2 regions of the Marinomonas sp. CT5 genome follow, and region 2 is predicted to be linked to the other one. Evidence: predicted binding sites of a transcription regulator. Region 2 holds the regulator's gene; the other holds the start of a gene.
What was found. Region 2 encodes FNR, which switches genes on or off when oxygen is low (the NO sensors DNR and NnrR bind a similar motif). Its sites were predicted from a motif close to TTGATNTANATCAA; they were not measured.
Positions count from the first base shown of each region.

Region 1: C0J08_RS05090 (OmpW family outer membrane protein) is a predicted target of FNR. The motif match lies at 2,161-2,174, and genes of this name have one in related genera.

Region 1 covers NZ_CP025572.1:1,065,927-1,074,251, reverse strand. The annotation lists gene C0J08_RS05105 (DUF2798 domain-containing protein) at 1-217, opposite strand, end outside; gene C0J08_RS05100 (MarR family winged helix-turn-helix transcriptional regulator) at 263-709, shown strand; gene C0J08_RS05095 (HD domain-containing protein) at 722-1,360, opposite strand; gene C0J08_RS05090 (OmpW family outer membrane protein) at 1,475-2,089, opposite strand; gene C0J08_RS05085 (carboxylate/amino acid/amine transporter) at 2,406-3,287, shown strand; gene C0J08_RS05080 (YccT family protein) at 3,357-4,094, opposite strand; gene C0J08_RS05075 (GNAT family N-acetyltransferase) at 4,333-4,761, opposite strand; gene C0J08_RS05070 (MgtC/SapB family protein) at 4,763-5,242, opposite strand; gene C0J08_RS05065 (AtuA-related protein) at 5,444-5,743, opposite strand; gene C0J08_RS05060 (acyclic terpene utilization AtuA family protein) at 5,740-7,086, opposite strand; gene C0J08_RS05055 (CitMHS family transporter) at 7,182-8,325, opposite strand, start outside.
Region 2 covers NZ_CP025572.1:2,357,556-2,365,880, forward strand. The annotation lists gene C0J08_RS11045 (fused response regulator/phosphatase) at 1-680, shown strand, start outside; gene C0J08_RS11050 (YecA/YgfB family protein) at 708-1,352, opposite strand; gene C0J08_RS11055 (RecQ family ATP-dependent DNA helicase) at 1,449-3,200, shown strand; gene C0J08_RS11060 (SprT family zinc-dependent metalloprotease) at 3,191-3,706, shown strand; gene ttcA (tRNA 2-thiocytidine(32) synthetase TtcA) at 3,828-4,667, shown strand; gene C0J08_RS11070 (YfaZ family outer membrane protein) at 4,679-5,242, shown strand; gene C0J08_RS11075 (adenine phosphoribosyltransferase) at 5,296-5,838, opposite strand; gene fnr (fumarate/nitrate reduction transcriptional regulator Fnr) at 5,863-6,624, opposite strand; gene hemN (oxygen-independent coproporphyrinogen III oxidase) at 6,645-8,015, opposite strand; gene C0J08_RS11090 (alpha/beta family hydrolase) at 8,183-8,325, shown strand, end outside.

The DNA of each region.
Region 1 (8,325 bases), 1.3 Mb from region 2:
CATTTTTTCTCAGCGAAGACAAATTAGTCAAAATCAAGTCAACAAGACGATTCACAAGAAAGGCAATCACACCACCAATTGGCGCAATGCATAAAACACACAAGGCAAATGAAGAAATCCAAGCCGATATAAAACCAGCAGAAAAACCAATATTGTTCCAAGTCATTAAGAAGGGTAAAGAACCTCCTATCGCGACAACTAAAATTGACAAAGTCAACTACAATCACCATAGTTGACTTTGTCGACAAATAGGAAAGACTCAATGCCAGATTACGAATTAGAACTACAAAGCCTTTTTATGGATACGATCGGTGGACTAAAGACATCAATGAAAAATACTATGAAAGGGAATGGCTTAACCCTCTCACCCTTGTATTTTATGATATTGAAACAAATTCATGAGACAGAAAACTGCACGGCAAATTACCTTGCCGATACAACTGGAAGGGATAAAGGTCAAGTAACTCGACTAGTGCAAGAAGTCATGAACCAAGAATTAGTAATCAAATGCCCCAACCCAAATGATAAGCGCAGCCAGTTTCTGTTATTGACAGATAAAGGCCTAAACCTTTACCACCAATTGGCTGCCGCAGATCTTGCCATTCTAAAAGGAATGAGAGCGAATGTGAGCGATGATGAGCTGCAGATATTCTTAAAGATAGGCACAAAAATGCTCAATAATTTAGACGCCATCAATAGTCCAAAATAGACACTCATCCAGTTACAGTTCTAATGCCAAACTATTCAAAAAATCGTGCATCACGGCCTCTCGCCTTTTCCCTTCTAACTGAGCCGAGGGCGTGTTCAAGCTATCGGCTATTGTGAATAATTTAGTAAAAAAGTGATCGATCGAATACAAAGCATCATCAGGTTCTCGCTTCTCACAAAAAGGGTCCTCTATTGCATACAAAGCACGATTGAGGGCACCACTTACTTGCATACAACGGGCAATACCAATGGCTCCCAATGCGTCCAAACGGTCTGCGTCTTGTACTATTTTCGCTTCGAGGGTTGTAGCTCTAATATTGGCACTAAAACTATGAGCTTGAATGGCATGATAAATCGCTTGATGGTACTCATTGGGGTAATGAACTGACACTAAAAATTCTATGGCTTTCTCACCAGCCCATGTGGAAGCCAAATGACGATTAGGATGATTTTTAGGTAAAGAGACACAATCATGCAAATAAGCCGCAGGTATCACGATAGCCAAATTCGCATTTTCTTCACTCGCTAATTGTTTGGCGACTTTAACTACTCGTTTAATATGAGCAATGTCATGGGCGGCATCCGCCTGCTCTTGGCTCTTTAGAAAGGACAGACAAAGAGATTCAAACTCAGCAATAAAAGATAAGGACATGGTTTTCCAGAATAATTCTAAATTTAAAAATCCTACCTTAACCTACAGAAATAGCACAATAAAAAAGGCTTTAATCCTAAGATTAAAGCCTTCGCTATTTTCAACGACACCTTCTTAGAAGGTATAACCCACACCAGCCATAAAGGTAATAGGGTCAATATCAGTATCAAAGGTTCCAGCATTAGTATGAACATCTGTATTAATATCCATATACCAAAGCGACGCATTGGCAAACCAGTTCTCAGCAAAGTTAACGTCAACACCGACTTGAGCCGCCAAACCAAAAGAGTTATCTAAATCCACATCTGTAACAACAGTACCTTTAGCTTTTTCATCAAAGAAGACAGTGTAATTTAAGCCTGCCCCCACGTAAGGACGAACTTGGCTGTTAGCTTTACCAAAGTAATATTGTGCCATTACCGAAGGCGGCAAATGTGAGACCTCGGCAACATCACCCAAACTTTTAGTTGACACAGTATGAGTAAAAGGTGTCGCCGCTAACAACTCGACACCAAACTGCTCTGTCAACATGTAGGTAAAAGTTACCCCCACTTGAGTATCATTATTAATTTCTAATTCATCTGAACCTGTAACGTAATCACTACTTTCGTTTGGCATCACTGTCGCTAAACCACCACGAACAAAAAAATCGCCCGCATTATGAGCTAACACCATAGGTGAGCAAAGTGCAGAAACCAGAGCAGCGGCAGGAAGAAGTAAAGCTTTCATAATCGTTTCCTTTTTTGAGATCAAACAAAATATCTGTGTCAAAAAAGGTAACAGGGTGAGATATAAAATTATTAATCTAGATCAAGGTTTTACGCCCCTCAAAGGAGTAATACTGTTCACCTACAAACTAAATCAATAAAACCCAAACTCTCTAAATAAAATCACTTTTCAGCCAATATTGCAGATAAAAAGACCCATAGCAAAAAAGGACAAAAATAAAACACTAGTAAACTGAAAAAAATATAAAAGTAAACTGTTTTACCATGACGCAATTAGTCGGTAAACTCTACGAAAATTTTTACTTGGAAATATTCACATGCCAATACTTATTGCTGTCACCATTCTGTGGGCGTTTTCTTTTAGCTTGATTGGAGTTTATCTAGCAGGTCAAGTCGATGCTTGGTTCTCTGTATTAATGCGTGTAGCGCTTGCTACAGTCGTCTTTTTACCATTTCTTAAACTTCGCCAAATTGAAGCTAATGTGGCGTTTAAATTAATGGTATGTGGGGCGTTACAACTCGGAATCATGTACGGTTTTTATTATCAGTCTTTCTTGTACTTGTCAGTTCCGGAAGTCTTACTTTTTACTGTGATGACGCCACTGTATGTTACCTTGATTAATGACATGCTGGATCGCCGTTTAAATATAGGTTTTGCAATCAGTGCCGTTTTGGCCATTCTTGGAGCAGTGGCTATTCGTTATCAAGGAATAGATGAAGGCTTTATCAAAGGTTTGTTAATTGTTCAAGGAGCCAACGTTTGCTTCGCCGCAGGACAAGTTGGTTACAAACGCGTCATCGCAAAAGAACGCCCAGATCTTCCACAACGTACAGTATTTGGATGGTTTTTTCTTGGCGCATTAGCCGTTGTGGTTCCATGTTATCTAGCATTAGGAAATCCAGATAAACTTCCAACAACCACGCTTCAGTGGTCTATTTTAATCTACTTAGGGGTCGTGGCTTCTGGGTTAGGCTATTTTGCTTGGAATAAAGGCGCGACCATGGTTGATATCGGCACATTAGCTGTCGCCAACAACCTTCTTATCCCAGCTGGTATAGTAGTAAATATCATTTTCTGGAACAGAGATGCCGACATTGTCCGCCTTACTATCGGCGGTGGGATTATATTATTGGCACTTTGGGTCAACGACAAATTCAATCAAAAAATTGCTCGTTCAAACACAACAGCACACACATAATTGAAATAGTCAAAAAAGCGTCCATGGACATTGGACGCTTTTTACCCTTACTTACCAAGAGTTGAAATATTATTGAACAATCCAAACTTGAAACGCTTTTTTCTCTTCTTTATTGGCTTTATTAAACCAAAACTTGGACATTTCTAACTGAATATTCGCAACACTTGGCTTGTACATATTATCAGCTATCCAAATGCGCATTTCTTTGCGGGTTGCTTCATCGGATCGGTTATACCAAAACTTCATCATAGGTAAAGCAACATCGTCATCCATAATCACAGGGGCAGGAACAGGTGAATCACTGGCCGTAGAGTGAGTGTTAAAATTAGACGGATTTTTAGCCATTAAATGCTCAATCTCCGCAACATAATCACGGGTATTTTGTAAACCAGACTTAGCAGGTAACATTTGCTGATGATAACTTACTTCATTACCACTCATATCATCAATAATGGAAAATTGTGGCTTGTTAACATTACTCTCTGCTTGTTTTTTTGTTGATATGTAAGGGGCTTTGAGTCTCAGGTAGGTGTTTTTTTCAAACTTAAGATCAAGAACAATAGGCTCCGATTGATAACTTTCAGTGTCACCACCACTGCGCAATAGCTTATTAAAACGTACTACAATTTGATGAATACCTTCACCAACATCCACTTTAAAATCATCACCAAATTGCGAAGAACTTTCGAGGTCAACATACATAATTTCAAAAGATCGAGGTACCTCAAATGTGGCAGCAGTGGCAGGCAACGCGACCAAACTACAAAATAAAGCACCAAATACAATGAACCTATTTTTTATACTCATCAAACAACTCCTTCCAACACATCACAATATAATCAATGAATCTAGCATATAGTTCAGTCTGATTTACTCAGTTCACAGTGCAAGGCGATCACTTACTGAATTTTGTCTTTTTTCATAATCTAAGACAGAGGCGCAACCATCAACACTAAAAAAGACAAAACCTCTTCTCGATATAAAGTGAAAACAAAACTTTATTTCCGTAGATAAAGGGCGAAATTAATGACAGTGGCGGAATCAACTATTTTTTATAAATGTCTGGCTGCCATTTTTGCATGAAAGTGGCCGGAGAGCTTAAAGGTGCATAGCCATATTGTTGGTAGAGGTTATGAGCGTCTCTGGTGGCCAGCAATATTCGTCGTAAACCTTGTAATGAAGGATGATTATGAACTTCCTGCATCAGCCATTTTGACAAGCCTTTACCTCGATGAGCTTCTGTAATAAACACATCCGCCAAATACGCAAAGGTCGCGTGATCCGTTATCATCCTCGCGAAACCAACTTGCTTACCTTCCGATGTAAATACACCAAAACACAATGAGTTATCTAACGCTTTTTTTAGCGTTTCTTTAGGGATACCCTCTGCCCAATAGGTACTTGAAATAAAAGCATGAATGGCCTCTAAATCCATTTCTTGACGATCACTACTGACTCGGTAACCTGATAACATTTTAGTCTCTCTTACGCCAACGACTGAATTTAGAATGCACTCCACGAGTAAAAGCCGACGAATACTCTTCAAGAATATCAACGCCGTACAGTATAGCAACAACAATAATGGACAACTTTATCGCCACATAGGAGTCAACAATGGCAATGCAAACACCAATCGCCGCAAGAGCCCATATCGTTGCCGCTGAGGTCACCCCAATGACAGCACCATCTTTTGATAACATGACACCCGCACCTAGAAAGCCAATGCCTGTTATGACTTGCCCAATAATCCGTGAAGGATCCGTGGTGTCAGCAGCGACAAACATCGAAGAAGCAATAAACACATAAGTGCCCAATACGATCAGCGCCGAGGTTCTAATCCCAACGGGCTTCCCTCGCAACTGACGTTCTAAACCAACAATAACACCACAAAAAATGGCTGTTATTATGGATCCCCAACGATAGGGCGCAATAGAAAATAATAATTCCAAATTCATACAAACTGTCTTAGGACAAAGTCCACGATCAAGAGAATAGAAGACATACAAACCGTTTTTAATGTACTAAATTTTGGGGATTAATACAGTTTTTAATGGGATATTACGTTTAGTCTGGTAAAATTTAAGAGAGGGCAGAAAAGAAGAATATGAGGATAAAAAAAACCTGCCATCCAACTTGGTGGCAGGCGAAAACATCAACTAAATAACCAAATCCAACAAGGCAGAACTCAAACTCTTACCATGTATATCAAGCGCTAAAGAACGAGTCACACCACCCCCTAATGCCTCATACATCACAAAATTCAAGGCTCCAATAGCTGGTAACTCATAGCGAACAACCTCTCCAAAGACAATATCGCTAAACCATTCTTTTACCTTTTCTACCGTAACGACTTCTTTAATAAAGTCATAATCCTTCATGTCATAAGCAATCAAAGAGATGTTAGAAATGTTCCCTTTATCACCGGTGCGAGAATGAGCAATTTCCCTTAACCTCATGATTCTCCCTCCTCTAAGACGGTAATGTTTGCAAGCACTTGATCTCGGGGAATCAAGCAAGAATCCATAGCCAAAACCGCTTTGGCAGACTTAGCCACGCCACCGCCCCCTGCCGGTCCATTGGTATATAAGGTCTCCACTTCGTTTCCCACAAAGATAGCATCCTCCAAGGTAGAGCAACGCACAGCCACACGAGCACGCACCTCGTAGGGGTCACTCTGAGCCGATCGAGTTGCACCATGCAGTGCGTTTAACCCAACCAAGTCATAACGGGCTTCTATCGGGTCAAATCCGCAAACGGTAAAACGCTCTTTTACGATATCAAGCGCTAATTGACCTCGGGCCACCGCATTTGGTCCAGCGTAAGAAATCTCTCCTTCGCCAATAAAACCATCCTTGTAACCAACCGACACTTTTAAGGTTTCAGTTCTAGGAGAACCACTCGCTCCCTTTACGGCAACACGGTTTTCACCTTGCTGCTGAAAAGAAACTTGAGAAAAATCGGCCACGACATCGGGCGTCAAATATTGATCTGGACGATGAATTTCATAGAGCAATTGCTCTTTACAAGTTGCCTCACACACTACGCCACCGGAACCTTCAACCTTGGTTATCACAGCATCGCCTGATGCATCAACTTCCGCTAAAGGAAAGCCAAGTCGGGCTAGCTCACTCACATTCTTTATCCCTGGATCGGCAAAATAACCACCGGTTATTTGTCCTGCGCATTCCAGCAAATGGCCAATGCAAGTACCTTTACCCAATTTGTGCCAATCTTCTTGAGACCAACCAAACTCATGAACCATGGGGGCTAGAAATAAAGAAGGATCAGCCACTCGACCAGCAATCACCATATTGGCCCCCGTTTCTAGTGCCTCAACTAAGCCGTCAATGCCCATATAAGCATTGGCCGATAAAATATCTTTACCACTTTGAGAAACTGCGATACCCGCTTCGTTCAACATAAGATCCAATTGTTGCAACTCAGTTAATACATCATCTCCAGTAACCACGGCGACTTTAAAAGATGCTAAACCTAACTCTTTCGCAACGCGCATCACCAATTGCCCCGCAGCAATGGGATTCGCCGCGCCCATATTAGTCACGATACGTATATTATTCTCATAACAACTTGGTAAAACAGCTTGCATACGCGCTTCTAACAGCTCGTTGTAACCTTTAGTGGCGTCTTGTTTTTTTTGCTTCTGACCGATCGCAATCGTTCGTTCTGCAAGACATTCAAATACCAAATAATCCAATTGACCTTTTTTTGCCAGCTCAACTGCTGGTTCAATTCGATCTCCAGCGTATCCTGCGCCAGAACCTATTCTGATTTTATTCATGCTCTTATTAGATCCAATAAAGTATTAGAAAAACATCGGGATAAGCGCACCACAAAGAGAGCAAATCCCTAATGAGGAACTTACTCTCTTTCAGCTTAAATGCTCAATGCACCTGTAATCACAGCAACTAACGTCATCACCAAAGTCACTAAGAACGCCAATGGAATGGTTTTCTTCTGATGATCCGCCAAATCTACTCCAGCTAAACCAACCAATAGGAAAGTCGATGCCGTCAGAGGGCTAACAGGAAAACCGGTTGTCATTTGCCCAAGTAATGCCCCACGAGCAACCTCGATACCGCTCGCTCCTAGAGCTTCTGCCGCATGAGATAGCACGGGCAACACACCGAAATAGTATGAGTCAGGATCAAATATCAAACTGGCTGGCATAGAAGTAATCGCAGTCAAAAGTGGGAAGTGCGCGCCTAGACTTTCCGGAACAATACTGACCAAAGAGGTAGCTAAAGCTTTAATCATTCCAGAACCTTTTAAAATCCCAGTGAAAACGCCAGCAGCAAAAATGATGGAGATCATCAAAATAGCCGCATGGCCATGAGCGTTAATACGAGCTTGTTGTAGCTTTACATTTGGGTAATTCACCAACAAAGCGATAGGTAAAGCAATGACAAATACGGCCGGTAAAGGAACAGCTTTGGTCACGAGAGCCGTCAAAGCTCCTACTGTGAGCGCTAAGTTAAACAAGAATAGCTTCGGGCGTTTTAAACTCGCTTTTTCTTCATCTTCATTATCATCAATTCCAACAAATGAAGCAGAGCTTCCTCCTAACGGGCCCGCATTTGCAATGCGTGTTTTCTCTTTTTTACCTAACCAAAAAGCCACAGCGAGAACCGTTAATACTCCCGCTCCAAACGCAGGAATGATTGGATTAAACAGCTCTGAAATATCAATACCTAATGAAGAAGAGGCACGTAATGTCGGCCCACCCCAAGGCAGTATATTCATCGTACCCGCACCCAATGCCGCAATACAGGCAAGCACTTTTCGGTCCATACCTAATCGATCATAAATCGGTATCATGGCTGGAATGCACACCAAAAAGGTCGAAGCACCAGAACCATCCAGATGTGCGAGCATGGCGATTAATGCCGTACCAATCGCCACCTTAGTTGGATCTTGACCACCGAATTTAATGATCCCTTTAATCATGGGATCAAACATTCCAGCATCATTCATCACAGAAAAGTATAAGATAGCGAAAGTCAGCATAATCCCAGTGGGT
Region 2 (8,325 bases):
GTAGTGAAAAAAACTCTAATTATCTTGCTATAACAAGATTATCTGCGGCAAGTTTTAATGGCGATCTCGCTTTAGTTAAAACTCGATCAGACGGCGCCCGTTTGATCTTTGTTGGTGATTTTACTGGGCATGGACTTCCAGCCTCTATTGGTGCGTTACCTGTAATGCAGGCATTTTTTGACGCCGTTGATGATTTGTTATGCATTAATCGCTTGTCGGAACGAATAAATAGAATCCTTTTTAATATTCTCCCTGATTATATGTTTTGTGCGGGTTACATCATGCTTATTGAACAAGGAGGAGGGATTACTTATTGGGGCGGCGGTATGCCAAATGCTTACATTCGTAGATCATGTGGTGAAGTGGGCTTTTTAAAGTCAAATCATATGCCACTTGGCGTGTTACCTGAACATGAGTTTGAATCAGGTCTTCAAAGTAATAAATTGAATGCAGGTGACACGTTGGTTGTTGTTTCAGATGGTGTTTTAGAGCTAAAAAACTGTCGTGATGAAATGCTAGGCAATGATAAAGTTAAGGAATTGATTGCAAGTTCTTATAAGGAAGAGGACTTACTCATAGCGCAAAAATTAATAGAAGATAAACTTGCTAAATATCAAGGTAATTCAGTGCAACTCGATGACATTACTTTAGTTGCACTGAGAAGTTCTTGTCTTCAATAAATTTTTTGATAGAAGGGCTTAACTAGATTAAGACTTTTTACCACCTTTCTTTTTATTTTTACCATTCTTAGATTTCGATTGGGGTTTAGGAAAAGGACGCTTTTCAGGCTCAGTTCTGAGTACTAAGAACAAATCCGTCACCACTTCAGGTATTTGTGCAATGCAGGAATGAGTCAGCTTCTCACTTTTACGAATTTGCAAAACTTCTTCATCATCAAACAAATCAGATGCCACCATAATGGGTAAAAGAAGTTCTGCAACCACTTCTTCTTTATCGGATTCAAACCATTGACTCTCAGTGAAAAAAACACCTTCCATGAATCCTGTAGCCCATTCTTGAAGCTCACTTAACTCTTCAGGTGTTTCACCCATCTCAAGCTCACAAGGAATTATAAAGCCGTCTTCAGATTCAAGTTCTTTCTGAATATCTAGCATTAAGCGAGACAAATATTGCAGAATCTGCTTTTCTTGTTTGTCATTATCAAAGTTAGGCGTGTCTTCAAAAATAACCGGCAGCCATTTTTGTTCCGGTGTAGGCATAGGACAAATAGCCAATGCTGTTAGAAAGCCATGTGCCATAACAAAGTTTTGGCATTCCTCATGAACTTGATCTGACTCCAAAAATGTTTCTAACGTCTCTAACTCAAGATCATCAAGAGGTTGGTGTGCCATGCAATTGTTTCCCTAATACAAATTAAGTGAATGATTCTAGCGAAAAGAGGGCGAAAAATCGATGCAGAAACGCTGCTGTTAAGAGATAATTCGCAAATGAATTTAAAGAAGCAGATACTTTCTCAGTTAAAACATTCTTCATTCCGTCCATTGCAAGAAGAAGCGATTGACGCATTGTGTGCAGGTCAGGATGTCTTACTTGCGGCTCCTACGGGAGGAGGTAAGTCTTTAGCCTATCAAGCTGCAGGTTTGATGCGTGATGGTGTTGCGGTGGTTGTCAGTCCTTTGCTGTCTCTTATGTCACAACAAGTTGAAGAATTAAATAATAAAGGCATTCGGGCTCAATTTTTAAATTCTACGTTGAACCCAGGTGAACAAGATGACCTTATTTGGGCCTTACGGAATAAGCATATTGATTTGTTATATCTTTCTCCTGAAAAGCTTGTTCAATCATCGGTCATAGGTTTTCTTAGCAGTTTTGAAATTGCACTATTTGCAATTGATGAAGCGCATTGTATTTCTCAATGGGGGGATTTTTTTCGCCCTGAATATAGCCAATTAGGCCAATTGAGAGATTTCTTTCCAGAAGTGCCTATTATAGCCCTGACTGGAACCGTCGATAAAAAGACTATTACGGCAATTCAAACCTCATTAAAACTAAGGGATTGCCAAGTACTGCGTAATAGTTTCGATAGAACCAATATCAAAATTCAAATAGCGCAAAAAAGGAAAGCCAAACAACAAATCTTATACTTTCTGCATCATGAGGTCCCAGGAGAAACCGGCATTATTTATTGCCGTTCAAGAAAAAAGTCTGAAGAGTTTGCTTATTGGTTAAATAACCTCGGAATTGCTAGTTTAAGCTACCACGCCGCAATGTCTAACGAGGACAAGCAAAATAATCATGCCAAATTTGCTAATAAGCAAGGCACCGTTATGGTTGCAACAACAGCTTATGGAATGGGAATTGATGTTTCTCATGTTAGATTTGTTATACATCTAGATTTACCTAGTAGCCCAGAAGCCTATTTTCAGGAAATTGGTCGTGCTGGTCGTGATGGTAAAGCTGCTAAATCACTTCTTTTATATGGTTTGCAAGACATGCTTCAAGCACAACAATTCGCTGTCTTGCAGCCTAAAGACTCAGAGAAAGAGCATAAAAGCCTGATTAGCTTATTTCAAATACTGGAAGGGCGTGGTTGTCGTCGTCAGAATTTATTGTCCCACTTTGATGAAATCATTCCTGTTTGTAATTATTGCGATAGATGCCTTTCAAATAAGTCAGAGCAGAACATGACAATAGCCAGTCAAAAAATATTGTCACTGATTTATCATACAAAAGGTTTGCAACCGTTCTCTGTACTCATTCAAATTTTGCTCGGAAAAAAAACGAAACAGGTTTTAGCCATTAAAGCGGATACTATGTCCTTATTTGGCAAAGGAAAAGAACTTGGCGACACCCAATGGAAGTCTGTCATTCGTCACTTACTCGCTTTCGAGTATATACAGATTGGTTCTTCCAGTACTTTTTCTGTACATATCAATGAAAAGGCCCGCGGCGTTTTGCAGGGAAAAACACACGTCATAATTGCTAATGAGCAATATTATCCAATACTTAATGAAGACCAATTGACTGTAGATAAAGTCAGTTGGCATAAAATTCTTGCCTGGAAATATACCTATGGCTCTGTAGATTTAAGCGATAATCAACTGAGGTTGATTTGCCTGCATAAACCTAACTCGGTGGCATCGCTTAGTCGTCTCACAGGGTTGCCTAAGAAAAGTGTTGAAGCCTTTGCCGAACCTTTAATTGAAATGATTCATGAGGTAGATGCCTTATGCCCCTAATTACACCGGAAATGGAGTTTTCTAATAATCAAGTTGCTTTACAGCTTATTCAAGACAAAACTCAAGATTGTTTTGATAGAGCAGATGAGTTTTTCGCAACAAAGTTCAAGCGGGCTAGTTGTAATTTCAAACAAAAGGGAAGGGCTGCAGGCACTGCCCATTTACAAAAAAATGAACTGCGTTTTAATCACTTTATGTATCAGCAGGACCCTATCGAATTTCTAGAAACGGTTGTGCCGCATGAGGTAGCCCATCTTATTGTTTTTCAGATTTATGGTACGACAGTCAGGCCACATGGTAAGGAGTGGAAGGCAGTAATGCTTAAAGTATACGGCCTTAATCCCAGTAGAACTCATAACTTTGATGTACCAAAACCCAAAAATGTTTATCAATACCACTGCTCCTGTAAGAGCCATGAACTTAGCAAACTGCGTCACAATAAAGTTCAAAAGGGAGTCGAGTATATTTGTAAAGACTGTCGAAAAATTCTGCAATTGACGATTTAAAATACCTAGGTGCACACAAAGATTAATTCGATAACGTGTATTTCCCTCTGATATATGCCATTTTTGATGCGATTATCAGATGCTTATAGTAGTATAGGGCCGTTTTATTTATAGCGTACTTATGATGGATTTATCGACTCGACCTAAAGAAAAACTGGAGTTAAATAAGCTCCAAAAACGTCTTCGTAGATTGACTGGCCAGGCCATTTCTGACTTCAATATGATTGAAGAAGGTGACAAGGTAATGGTGTGTTTATCTGGCGGTAAAGATTCTTATACCATGCTTGAGATTTTACGGAATCTTCAGTCAAGCGCACCAATAAATTTCAGTATTGTTGCCGTTAACTTAGATCAAAAGCAGCCAGGCTTTCCAGAGCATATTTTGCCAGCTTATCTCAAAAAGATAGGGGTTGATTTTCATATCTTGGAACGAGACACTTACAGCATTGTTAAAGAGATAGTGCCTGAAGGCAAAACGACTTGTGGGTTATGCTCTCGTTTAAGAAGAGGTTCTTTGTACGGTTTTGCCGAAGAAATTGGAGCCACCAAAATTGCACTTGGTCATCATAGGGATGATATTCTTGAGACATTATTCTTAAATATGTTTTTTGGTGGAAAATTAAAATCAATGCCACCTAAATTATTAAGTGATGATGGTAAACATGTTGTCATTCGTCCTTTAGCTTATTGCAAAGAAGATGATATTGAAGCCTTTGCAACGATAAAAGAATATCCAATTATTCCTTGTAACCTTTGTGGCTCTCAAGAAAACCTACAAAGGCAAGTTGTTAAAGACATGTTGCAAAAATGGGAAAAAGAATTTCCTGGTCGAACTGAAACAATGTTTTCCGCTATTCAGAATGTCGTGCCATCGCATCTGGCCGACAATAATTTATTTAATTTTAAAGAATTAAAACAGTCACCTGATGCCTTTGATAGACTAAATATTATTTCATTATAGGATCATTAAAAATGAATTTGACTAATAAAGCACTATTGCTTACTGCTGGAATACTAGGATCATCATTGGTTAACGCGTCTACAGCCAGTGTTGCATTAACAAATGAAACCGTTAAAAGTGATGTTAACTTTAATATGGGGACGTTTGGTATTGGTGCAGGTGTTTCTTATGATAAGGACGAGAGTGTTACTGCTGCACATATTGAATTGGGAGTAGAAGATTCAGATACTAGTGGTCCGTTACAAGTAGGTCTTGGTGCGCGTTTGTATGGTATTGATGCTGACTTGGAGCCAGATGATGATATATCTGTAGCGCTTGCTTTGGGTGGCTGGTATCGTTATACACTTCCTGAAGCTAACCGTCTTAGTATCTTTGGCTCTTTGTATTATGCTCCAGAAGTATTGTCTTTTAAAAACTTAGATCACATGTATGTTTACGAGCTACGTGCAGAGTATATGACCATGCGAAATGCTAGGGCGTTTATTAGTTACGGTAAAACGACAGTTATTTATGAAGATGACAGCCGTAAAATAGCCAATAATGGGTTTTCTGTCGGCGCTAGTGTAGATTTCTAATATTTACATGAAAAGATAAAAAGGTGGCTCTTGCCACCTTTTTTAGGTCTATATTAATCCCCTTCGTAAGCACAAAGGCTAAAGACAGAAATATTACTGTCACTCAATTTTTGGCTTCCACCTAAGTCCGGAAGATCAATGATTGCAGCTACTTCTTTTATATTTGCACCTTGTTGAGTAAGTAGCTCAATTGCAGCGAAAAGGGTGCCACCAGTTGCAATCAAATCATCAAATAATAATACTTGGTCGCCAGCTTCAACCGCACCTTCTTGAATTTCTAACTCAGCTTCACCGTATTCCAGGGCATATTTCTGTGAGATTGTTTTGCCGGGAAGCTTGCCTTTTTTACGTACTAAAATTAGTGGTTTTTGCAGTTCGTAAGCCAGTACGGCTGCAATCAAAAAACCACGAGCATCAATACAAGCAATATGAGTAATGTCTGTGCCAATGTAACGATGTACATAGGCATCAACAACCATTCTCATCCCTTTTGGATCGCTGAAAATAGGGGTGATATCTCTGAAGCTAATACCTTTTTTTGGCCAGTCTTCTATTGTTTGTATGAGTGATTTAACGTAAAAATCGTCGTAAAGCATTACAGTATAGCCTCGTTGTATGAATCAAATGTGGGCGATTTTACCACAATCGCTAGCAACCCCAACGAGTTTTTGAATTTCTTCGAAATCAATTATTTCAATTTCTTTGCCATCAACATGGATTAGTTCATTTTTTTGAAAACGAGTGATAACCCTACTAACGGTTTCTACAGCTAAGCCTAAGTAATTACCAATTTCACCACGAGACATTGATAGTCTGAATGAGCTGGCAGAATAACCACGCTTTTTAAAGCGGCTGGATAAATTCAATAGAAAAGAGGCGACTTTCTCATCGGCATTCTTTTTGCCAAGCAATACCATCATTTGCTGATCATCCGATATTTTTCGACTCATTACTTTAAAAATCTGGTGCTTTAGTGATGGAATCTGAGAGGACAACTCTTCTAAGTGACTGAATGGGATTTCACAGACGGTAGTGGTTTCTAAAGCTTTGGCAGAAACAGGGTAGACGCTTGAATCTATACCACTAAGACCGACCAACTCACTAGGGCAATAAAAACCAGTGATTTGCTCCTCTCCAACAGAAGTGATGTTGAAGGTTTTTAGCGTGCCTGAACGAACAGCAAACACAGAGTCAAAAGGCTCTCCTTGTCTGAATAAAAACTCACCTTTCTTAAGTGGTTTTTTGCGCTCGATGATTTGATCTAATCTATTAATGTCTTCGTCAGCCAGTGCAATAGGAAGGCAGAGGGCGCTTAAACTACAGTTTTGGCATTGTGATGTAAGTGTACTGTTAAAACGTGACTGTGTGTGTGTCATTGACATGTTATCTCCCTGATCTCGATCTATATAACTTTTGAGTATTTTATGGCGCCATTGAGATATTTATCAAAAGCCATACAAATACAGCGTATTAATAATCTACCCTTTGGTGTGACTTGAATCGTGGTCTGCACTCCACTACGTTCAATTAATAACATCCCATCTTCCAACATGGGAGTTAGATTTTCCACTTCATTAGAGAAATAGTCAAAGAAATGAATATTAAATTTCTGTTCAATTGCGCTTGTGTTGAGCGCAAACTGCGAAATCAACGTCATTATAACTTGATGACGAATTCTATCATCTAGATCACTAATATATCCTTTCGCTATCGCTAATTGTCCCTTTTCTATGCGGCTTCTATATTCGGATAAGTCAGTATGGTTCTGTATGTAAACACCATTTAAGTCACTAATGGCTGAAACACCAAATGCAATCAGCTCAGTATCTGCATGAGTGGTATAACCTTGGAAATTACGTTGTAGTTGACCTTCTTGCTGAGCGATCACTAAGCTATCGGTTGGTTTTGCGAAGTGGTCCATACCTATGTATTCATAGCCGGCTGCAATCAAGTATTCAATACTCATTTTCAGTAAATCAAGTTTCAAACTTGAAATAGGTAAGCTGTCATCTGTGATGCGCTTTTGCGCGCGAAAACGATCAGGCAAATGAGCATAATTAAACAGCGAAATTCTATCTGGTGATAACTCAACTACTTGTGAAAGCGTTTTTTTAAAGCCTTCTATTGTTTGATACGGAAGCCCATAAATGAGATCAAAGTTAATTGACTTAATACCTAGCTCTCTAGCGTCATCGACTAGATTTCTGACCATGTCTACGGGTTGTATACGGTGAATGGCTTCTTGAACTTTGATGTCAAAATCTTGCACACCAATGCTGATACGGTTTATGCCTTTTTCTGTTAACAACTTAAGTTTAGGCTTGCTGATTTCTCTTGGGTCGATTTCAATGCTGTAGTCTTGGCTACCATCGTTAACTAGATTGAAATGCTGCTCAATAGTATTGAATAAGACTTCAAACAACTCTTCAGTTAAAAAGGTTGGGGTGCCTCCTCCAAAATGCAGTTGAGTTACTTTTCTTGTGTGATCAAGCATAAGACTTCTTAATCGCATTTCTTCACCAAGCAATTCCACATACTCAGTACCTTTTTCATACTGCTTAGTTACTATTTTATTGCAGGCACAGTAGTAGCAAAGATGGGCGCAGAATGGAATATGGAAATACAAGCTAATAGGGGCTTGTGAAGGCGTTAGCATTTTATCAATTAATGCAATTTTACTAATGCCGGAATTAAATTGTGGCGCTGTTGGGTAAGAAGTATAACGAGGCCCAGACAGGTCGTATTTAGCGATAAGTGAGGAGTCCCAGATCATGATGATGCGTTCCTATTAAATTTTCTAATAGTAGTCTACACGTTAGGTCTTGGATGTTTGCTGACACAGATCAAGAATTAGCATACTGCAAAGCAAAAGCGCTTAAGTATTAGTCGCTTCTAACCCTTTATCAAATCTGGTCTAATAGCCGTTTTGAATACAATCTAATGACTTCACTTCCTATATACTTTGCCCATGGTGCTGGTGCTGGCCACCACAATGATTTTTTACAAAAATTATCTAAGGCTATAGTCCAGCAACATTATGTTGTTACTCCTGTTACTTTCTCCTATATGCAACAGCAAGAAGT